DNA from 2 places in the Pseudooceanicola sp. DL12 genome. Region 2 is predicted to be linked to the other one. Evidence: riboswitches for the same ligand, from Rfam matches in the RefSeq annotation. Region 2 holds a riboswitch; the other holds the start of a gene.
The links. Region 2 has a riboswitch for cobalamin ahead of AC0WR5_RS17630 (energy-coupling factor ABC transporter permease). Riboswitches for the same ligand answer to the same signal wherever they lie in the genome.
Positions count from the first base shown of each region.

Region 1 (4,149 bases), 980 kb from region 2:
GCCGGTGGGCGGCACCGCCTGTAGATTGCGGTTGTAGAGGCCATGCGCCATGACCGCATCCTTAAGCGCCTGCCAGTCGGCGCGGGTGGGCAGGGCGATACCGTCGAAGAGGGCGGCCACGGTCCCGTTCTCCGGCAGCCAGTCTCGGGTCACGTATTTCTCGAAGAAGCTGCCGTCGGCATAGGCCGAGCGCTCGAAGCCGCGGAAGCTCTGCCCGCGTTCGCGCGCCAGCAGGTTGGAGGCGCGGATGGCGTGATAGGCCACGGCGGCGAAGTAGACTGAGGTGAACGCTACCCCCTCGGCGCTGCCGTAGTGGATGCGCTCGCGGGCGAGGAAACCGTGCAGGTTCATCTGGCCTAGGCCGATGGCGTGGCTCTCGTCGTTGCCGCGGCGCACCGACGGCACGGAATCGATGGCGGACATTTCCGACACCGCCGTGAGCGCACGGATGGCCGCCTCGATCGTGGCGCCGAAATCGGGGCTGTCCATCGTCTTGGCGATGTTGAGAGAGCCGAGATTGCAGGAGATGTCGGTGCCGAGGTGGTCGTAGGAGAGGTCGTCGTGGAAGGTCGAGGCCTCGTTCACCTGCAGGATCTCGGAGCAGAGATTCGACATGGTGATGCGACCGTCGATCGGGTTGGCACGGTTCACCGTGTCCTCGAACATGATGTAGGGATAGCCGCTCTCGAACTGAATCTCGGCCAGGGTCTGGAAGAAGGCCCGGGCGTTGATCTTGGTTTTCCGGATGCGCTTGTCCTCGACCATTTCCGCGTATTTCTCGGTGACCGAGATCTCGGAGAAGGGCCGGCCATGGACCCGCTCAACGTCATGGGGCGAAAAGAGGTACATGTCCTCGTTCCGCTTCGCGAGCTCGAAGGTCACGTCGGGGATGACCACCCCGAGCGAGAGTGTCTTGATCCGGATCTTCTCGTCGGCATTCTCGCGCTTGGTGTCGAGGAAGCGCAGGATGTCAGGGTGGTGGGCATTGAGATAGACCGCCCCGGCCCCCTGCCGCGCGCCCAGCTGATTGGCATAGGAGAAGCTGTCCTCGAGCAGCTTCATCACCGGTATGACACCGGAGGACTGATTCTCGATTCCCTTGATGGGGGCGCCATGCTCGCGGATATTGGTGAGCATGAGGGCCACGCCGCCACCACGCTTGGAAAGTTGCAGGGCCGAGTTGATCGAGCGGCCGATGCTCTCCATGTTGTCCTCGACCCGCAGCAGGAAGCAGGAGATGAGCTCTCCGCGCTGTGCCTTGCCGGCATTGAGGAAGGTGGGGGTGGCGGGCTGGAACCGGCCCGAGAGGATCTCCTCCATGAAGGACATGGCAAGCGCCTCGTCCCCGCGCGCGAGCGTCAGGGCGACCATGACGACGCGGTCCTCGTAGCGCTCCAGGTACCGTTTCCCGTCGCGGGTCTTGAGGGTGTAGGAGGTGTAGTACTTGAAGGCGCCGAGGAAGGTGGGGAAGCGGAACTTTCGCGCGAAGGCGGCGTCCCAGATCCGGTGCAGGAAGGCGGGGGCGTAGGCCGTGAGCACTTCCTTCTCGTAGTAGCCCTCGTCCACCAGATAGCCGAGCTTTTCCTCGAGCGAGTGGAAGAAGACGGTGTTCTGGTTGACGTGTTGCAGGAAATATTGCCGCGCGGCCATCCGGTCGGCGTCGAAGCGGATCTTTCCCTGGTCGTCGTAGAGGTTCAGCATCGCGTTCAGCGCGTGATAGTCGAGCGCATCGTTCAGGCGGTCATCAAGCATTCCGTCCCCCGGGTGAGTTTGTCGAGCCCGGCGCGGACGCGGGCGATGTCGGTTTCGGTGCCGGCCAGCTCGAAGCGGTAGAGCAGGGGCACGTTGCATTTCCGGGCGATGACCCGGCCGGCGAGGGCGAAGGTGGTGCCGAAGTTGCGGTTGCCGGCGCCGATCACACCGCGCAGGCCGGTGCGGCGGGCAGGATCGTTGAGCAGGCGGATCACCTGTTTCGGTACCGCACCACGCCCCTCGCCATCGGCGTAGGTGGGGCAGATCAGCACGTAGTCACGCGGCAGATCGGGCAGCGGGTCCGCGGGTGACAGCGGGATCCGCTGTGCCGCACGCCCCAGACGGGCGACGAACCGCGCGGTATTCCCGCTGGCCGAGGAGTAATAGAGGAGGCCGGTCACCGGATCAGCCCAGCCGGGCGATCATGTCGGGGCGGAAGCCGGCCCAGTGGGTCTCTCCGGCCATGACGACGGGGGCCTGGCGATAGCCGAGGGCGGTGACGCGGGCCAGGGCCTCGGGATCGGCGGTGAGGTCGATCGTGTGAAAGGCGAGGCCGCGGGCGGTGAGCGCGCGGGTGGTCGCGGTGCATTGCACGCAGTCGGGCTTGGAGTAGACGGTGATGGTCATGTGCATCCTCATGCGGTCTGCGGGAGAGGACGCGACGGGAACCGGCCGGCAGGGAGCCCTGCTTGCTGCACACGCGCCCCCGAACCCTCCGTTCGTGGTCATCAGTCAGCTTGCGGCAGGTCTCCTGACTTCGCGGGTCAATGCTTGGCTGGCCTTCCCGGGGCATGTCCCAGTGGCACGATCAGCCGCGCTCGCCGCTTACAGTTGCGGGGGCAGTGCCGGAATTTCACCGGCTTCCCATCTTAGCGCCAGAGCGAGTCTGGCGAACCGAAAGCTCCGCCATATGGTGTCAGGAGGCGGGGTGATGTCAACATGTAGATTTCTGGGGGGAGGGGCGCGCAAATGCTGGCCGGGCAAAGCCCAGACGCAAGCGCCCTCCGGTGCCCGCGGGCCCCGTGAGATAACCACCGATTTCCGAAGGGGGAAATGGTGGGCGACCCTGGAATCGAACCAGGCATGGGTCTCCCCGGCGGAGTTACAGTCCGCTGCCGCACCTTGCAGCTCGTCGCCCTGATCGCCGGGCCGTGTGGGCCGTGGCGGATCGTGAGGGGGTGATTACCGGCGGCGCCCGGGGGCGTCAACCAGAAAATTTGCCCTTCTTGCTTGCGACGAAAGAAGGTGCGGCGTAGGAGGCCGGAACGTGCGAAAAACACCGGAAATTGCGGTGCGGTATCGCGTCGGTATAACGTCGGTATCACGTCGGTACTGCAGTGCAGCATTTGGGCGCCGGTCGCGCAGCCCCGGGAGAGCGGAATGAAAAAGCCGAAATGGGTCGTCGAGAAGGAACAGGCGAAACGGGCCAGCGCCGCCGAGACGGTCTGGCTGTTCGGCCTGCATGCGGTGCGCGATGCACTGCAGAATCCCGCGCGCGAGAAACTGCGCCTGGTGGTGACGAAGAACGCGCTCGACAAGCTGGCCGATGCCGTGGCCGAGGCGGGCATCGAGCCCGAGATGAGCGATCCGCGCAAGTTCGCCGCCCCCATCGATCCGCAGTCGGTGCACCAGGGCGCCGCGCTGGAGGTCAAGCCGCTCGACTGGGGCTCCATCGCCGACCGCTGCCTGGGCGATGGCACGCGGCCGCCGCGGGTGGTTCTGCTCGACCGGGTGACCGACCCGCATAACGTGGGGGCGATTCTGCGCTCGGCCGAGGTTTTCGGGGCCTGCGCGGTGATCGCGCCGCGCCACCATTCGGCGCCCGAGACCGGCGCGCTGGCCAAGACGGCAAGCGGCGCGTTGGAGCGCCAGCCCTATCTGCGGGTGCGCAACCTGGCGGATGCCATCACCGAGCTGCAGCGCATGGGTTACATGGTGCTGGGCCTGGCCGGCGAAGCCGAGCAGAACATCGAGAGCACCCTGACGGACGAGCTGCGCGAGCGGCCCGTGGCGCTGGTGCTGGGGGCCGAGGGGCCGGGGTTGCGGGAGAAGACCCGAGAGACCTGTGACGCGCTGGTGCGGATCGAGTTTGCCGGTGCCTTCGGCTCGCTGAACGTGTCGAACGCGGCGGCGGTCGCGCTCTACGCCGTGCGCTCCTACGGGGCCTGAGGGCGGGGCGAGCGAACCGAGAGAGGGCGACGAGGGAAGGGCGGGTGCAACCCTGATGGCCTGCGTTCGCCTTAGGGTTTCGTTCACAAAGTTATTACACCCTCTTCATATCCCGTACGGACATTCTAAGTACGGTACAGAAGCACCGGCACGGAACGCCGATGTTTCCTTTCACTGTCCCTCGTTCCGCACTGGCGCCCAGGAAAACCCTGGGCGCTTTTTTCTTTT
Region 1 covers NZ_CM149884.1:2,785,644-2,789,792, reverse strand. The annotation lists gene nrdE (class 1b ribonucleoside-diphosphate reductase subunit alpha) at 1-1,752, opposite strand, end outside; gene nrdI (class Ib ribonucleoside-diphosphate reductase assembly flavoprotein NrdI) at 1,734-2,153, opposite strand; gene nrdH (glutaredoxin-like protein NrdH) at 2,158-2,379, opposite strand; cobalamin riboswitch at 2,477-2,666, opposite strand; tRNA gene AC0WR5_RS13015 (tRNA-Tyr) at 2,807-2,890, opposite strand; gene rlmB (23S rRNA (guanosine(2251)-2'-O)-methyltransferase RlmB) at 3,133-3,921, shown strand.
Region 1: another riboswitch for cobalamin. It lies ahead of nrdH (glutaredoxin-like protein NrdH); the one in region 2 lies ahead of AC0WR5_RS17630 (energy-coupling factor ABC transporter permease).

Region 2 (4,149 bases):
GGCCTCGGCCCGCGACATGCGGCGCGCGGCTTCGGTCAGCATGCGATCCGCCTCGCTCCGTGCGGCCCGCGCTGCCTTGTCCGCGGCGGTCTGCGCGGCCAGCAGATCGACCAGAGCGGCATGCGCCGACCGGGCCTCCTCGGCCCGCGCCGCGGCCTCGTCCAGTTCAGCCTGCAATTCCTTGAGGCGGTTCAGCTGCTGCAGTCGCAGGGCCGCCGCAGAGGGCGCATCCTCGGCCCAGGCGCGATAGCCATCCCACCGCCAGAGATCGCCCTCGACTGTCACAAGCCGTTGCCCCGGCTTCAGTTTTTCCTGCAGCCCAGCCCCCTCGCCCGCGGACACGAGGCCGATCTGAGAGATCCGGCGCCCCAGCACCCCGGGCACCGTGACGTGATCCGAGAGCGGCGTCACACCGGCGGGCAATGCCTGTTCGGCCCCATAACCCGGCAGTTCGACCCAGCCCGAGGGCCCGTCACCGGCCACCACCGGCGCCCGCAGATCATCGGCGAGCGCCGCGCCCAGAGCCTTTTCGAACCCCGGATCCACCTTCAGGTCATCCAGGAGCTGACCACCCTCGGTGGAGTCACGCTGCACCAGTTTCGTCAGCGCGTTGACCTCAGCCCGCAGGGCGCTGACCTCGCCCTCGGCCTCGGACCGGGCCGCGCGTGCATCAGCCTCTTCGCCCTGTGTCTCGGCGCGCGCCGTTTCGGCCTCCGCCAGGGCCTCTTCCGCAGCTTCCACCGATCCGCGGGCCATTTCCTCGGCCTCCACGGCGGCTTCGAAATCTTCCTCCGCCCGCTCCGTCGCCTCGCGCGCTGCACGGACGGCCTCGCGGGCCTTCTCGGCTTCGCCTTCGCTCCGCGACAGGGTCTTGCGACTGTCATCCAGGAAGCGATGGGCCGACTGGTGACGCGCCGCCAGCCGCGCAACGTCTTCCGTCAGTTGAGAAAGATCCGATTCGCGATCACTCAGCACCGAGGCCGCCTCGGTGGCCAGCTCTGCCGCCTCCGTCAGCCTATCGGCATGTCCCTCATGGGCCTTGGCGATCTCGCGTGCCTCCCATTCCAGGCGCTCGATGGTCTCCTCGGCATCCCGGTTCAACCCGGCCTCACGCTCGCGGTCACGCACCAGCTGCTCGATCCGACCCTGCAGGGTCAGGATCGCCTGCTTCGCGCGTTCCTGTTCATCTGCCATGGCATCGCGCTGCACGACCAGACGCTGCAAAACCGCCGCGGCAATCGCCTCTTCCTCGCGTTTCGGCGGCAGTTCCTCTTCCAGCCTGGCCCTCAGCGCCTCGGCGTCCCGTGCCGTGCGCTCGGCCTGCGAGGCCGCCGTCGATCGTTCGCGCAACTGCGCCAGCGCGGCATTCCGTGCCTCGTCCGCCTCGCGCCAGCGCCGATAGAGCAAGAGCCCCTCGGCCTGCCGAAGCTCCGTGCCGATCGCGCGGTACCGGGCGGCCTGCCGCGCCTGACGGTCCAGCGTGGCCAGCTGCTGGGCCAGCTGCTCGACCACGTCATCGACCCGGGTCAGGTTCTGCTCGGCACCCTTCAGCTTCAGCTCGGCCTCGTGGCGCCTCTGGTAAAGTCCCGAAATACCTGCAGCTTCTTCCAGGATCCGGCGTCGATTCTTGGGCTTGGCGTTGATCAGCTCGCTGATCTGCCCCTGCCGGACCAAGGCCGGAGAATGCGCCCCGGTCGAGGCATCGGCAAAGAGCATCTGAACGTCGCGGGCCCGCACGTCCTTGGCATTTGCCTTGTAGGCACTGCCGACGTCGCGGGTGATGCGGCGCACGATCTCGATCTGGTCCTCGTCGTTGAATCCTGCGGGCGCCACGCGATCGCTGTTGTCGATATGCAGGCTGACCTCGGCGAAATTCCGGGCCGGGCGCGACGACGCCCCGGCAAAGATCACGTCCTCCATGCCGCCGCCGCGCATGGCCGTCGGGCGGTTTTCGCCCATGACCCAGCGCAGCGCTTCCAGCAGGTTCGACTTGCCACAGCCGTTCGGCCCGACAACGCCGGTCAGCCCGGCATTGATGATCAGGTCCGTCGGGTCGACGAAACTCTTGAAGCCGGTCAGTCTGAGCCTGGAAAAATGCACGTTTCGCTCGCCTTCGCGTGATTCAGCCTGTCGGGACAGAGTGAGGAGCGAAGAGCTGCGAGTCAACGAAGTCTCAACTGCATCTGGGGCAAGACCGAAAGTTATCCCCAAGATATTGCGCAAACCCGCGTCTTTTCGCCGGTCTGGAAATGCCATGCCGCCGCCCTTCTTGCCGAAAACGGCTTGACGCCGCCCCCGCGGCAACGGCAGTGATAGAGGATGCAAGGTTCCCCCGCATGGGCGCAAAGCGCCCGGGGGTGAAACGGGAATGCGGACCGGGTGACCCAATCAGGGGCCCGTCAGCCGCAGCCGCCCCCGCGACTGTGACGCGGCAAGCAGGTGCTTCGATGCCACTGGGATCCCCGGGAAGGCCGCACCTGCGCCAGAGCCGCCAGCCAGGAGACCGGCCCTGCATCGAGAAACCCATGCATGCCGTCGGGGTTGACGGCTACGGAGTACAGAACATGCATATCGAACCCGGGCTCGTGAGCCCCGCCAAGATGCTTTTCGCCTATGCCACCGCGGCAGGCGCAGGCGCCTATACCGTCAAGCTGGCCCTGGATGCCGCCCGTGAAAAGGGACTTGCCTCCCTGGCCGCGCGCACCGCGATGTCCACGGCTGCCGTCTTCAGCTTCTTCCAGATCCTGCCGCACCAGCCCGTTGGCGTATCCGAAGTGCACCTGATCCTCGGCTCGACCCTCTTCCTGCTCTTCGGCGCCGCGCCGGCTGCCTTCGGCCTCGCACTCGGCCTGCTGATCCAGGGGCTCTTCTTCGCTCCCTTCGACCTGCCGCAATACGCCGCGAACGTGACCACGCTCTTGGTGCCGCTCTTCGCGCTTCAGGCCGTGGCCAACCGCATGATCAAGCCCGACACCCCCTATGTCGACATCCGGTACCGCGATGCGCTGGCCCTCTCGGTCACCTATCAGGGTGGCGTCGTCGCATGGGTGGCCTTCTGGGCACTCTACGGCCAGGGCTTCGGCGCTGCAAACGTGGCTTCTGTTGCCACCTTCGGTGCCGCCTACATGGCCGTCGTCCTGATCGAGCCGCTGATCGACCTCGCCGTACTTGCCGGCGCCAAGTCGCTGAACGGGCTGTCGAAATCCGGCCTGACCACGCCGCGGCTCTTCAACGGCGCATAAGCTCCGCCTGATCCGAACCTGCGCGCGCCGGGGGCCAGCCCTCCGGCGCCGCTTTGCATTTTCGTACACGTTTCCCGGAGCTTCCCATGCCCGCTAAGATCCCCGCGACCGTCATCACCGGCTTCCTCGGCGCCGGCAAGACAACCCTGATCCGCCACATGCTGTCCAACGCCGAGGGCAAGCGCATCGCGTTGATCATCAACGAATTCGGCGACCTTGGCGTGGATGGTGACATCCTGCGCGGCTGCGGCGACGCGGCCTGCAAGGAAGAGGACATCGTGGAGCTTTCGAACGGCTGCATCTGCTGCACCGTGGCCGAAGACTTCGTGCCGACGATGGAGGCGTTGCTGGCCCGCCCGGACAAGCCCGATCACATCGTCATCGAGACCTCCGGGCTTGCCCTGCCCCAGCCCCTTATCCGCGCGTTCAACTGGCCGGGCATCTCGACCAAGGTCACCGTGGACGGTGTCGTTACCGTGGTGGACGGCAAGGCCGTGACCGAGGGCCGGTTTGCAGCCGACGAGGCCGCCGTGGCCCGCGCGCGAGCCGCAGATGACAGCATCGACCACGAAACGCCGCTCGCCGAACTCTTCGAGGATCAGCTGGCCTGTGCCGACATGATCGTGGTGAACAAGTCTGACCTGCTTTCCTCGGCCGAACTCGCCTCCACCATGGACGCGCTGAAATCCGGCGCACGCCCCTCCGTGCAACTGGTCTCCTCCTCCATGGGCGCCCTGCCCGTCGATGTGCTGCTCGGCATGGGGATCGGCGCCGAGGGTGACATGGAAGGCCGCCACGAGGTGCACCATCATCACCACCACGATCACGACGACGATCACGATGAGGACGACGATCACGACCATCATCACCACGACCACGATGATTTCGAGAGCTTCGTCGTGACCCT
Region 2 covers NZ_CM149884.1:3,763,056-3,767,204, forward strand. The annotation lists gene AC0WR5_RS17625 (chromosome segregation SMC family protein) at 1-2,100, opposite strand, end outside; cobalamin riboswitch at 2,308-2,526, shown strand; gene AC0WR5_RS17630 (energy-coupling factor ABC transporter permease) at 2,565-3,242, shown strand; gene cobW (cobalamin biosynthesis protein CobW) at 3,329-4,149, shown strand, end outside.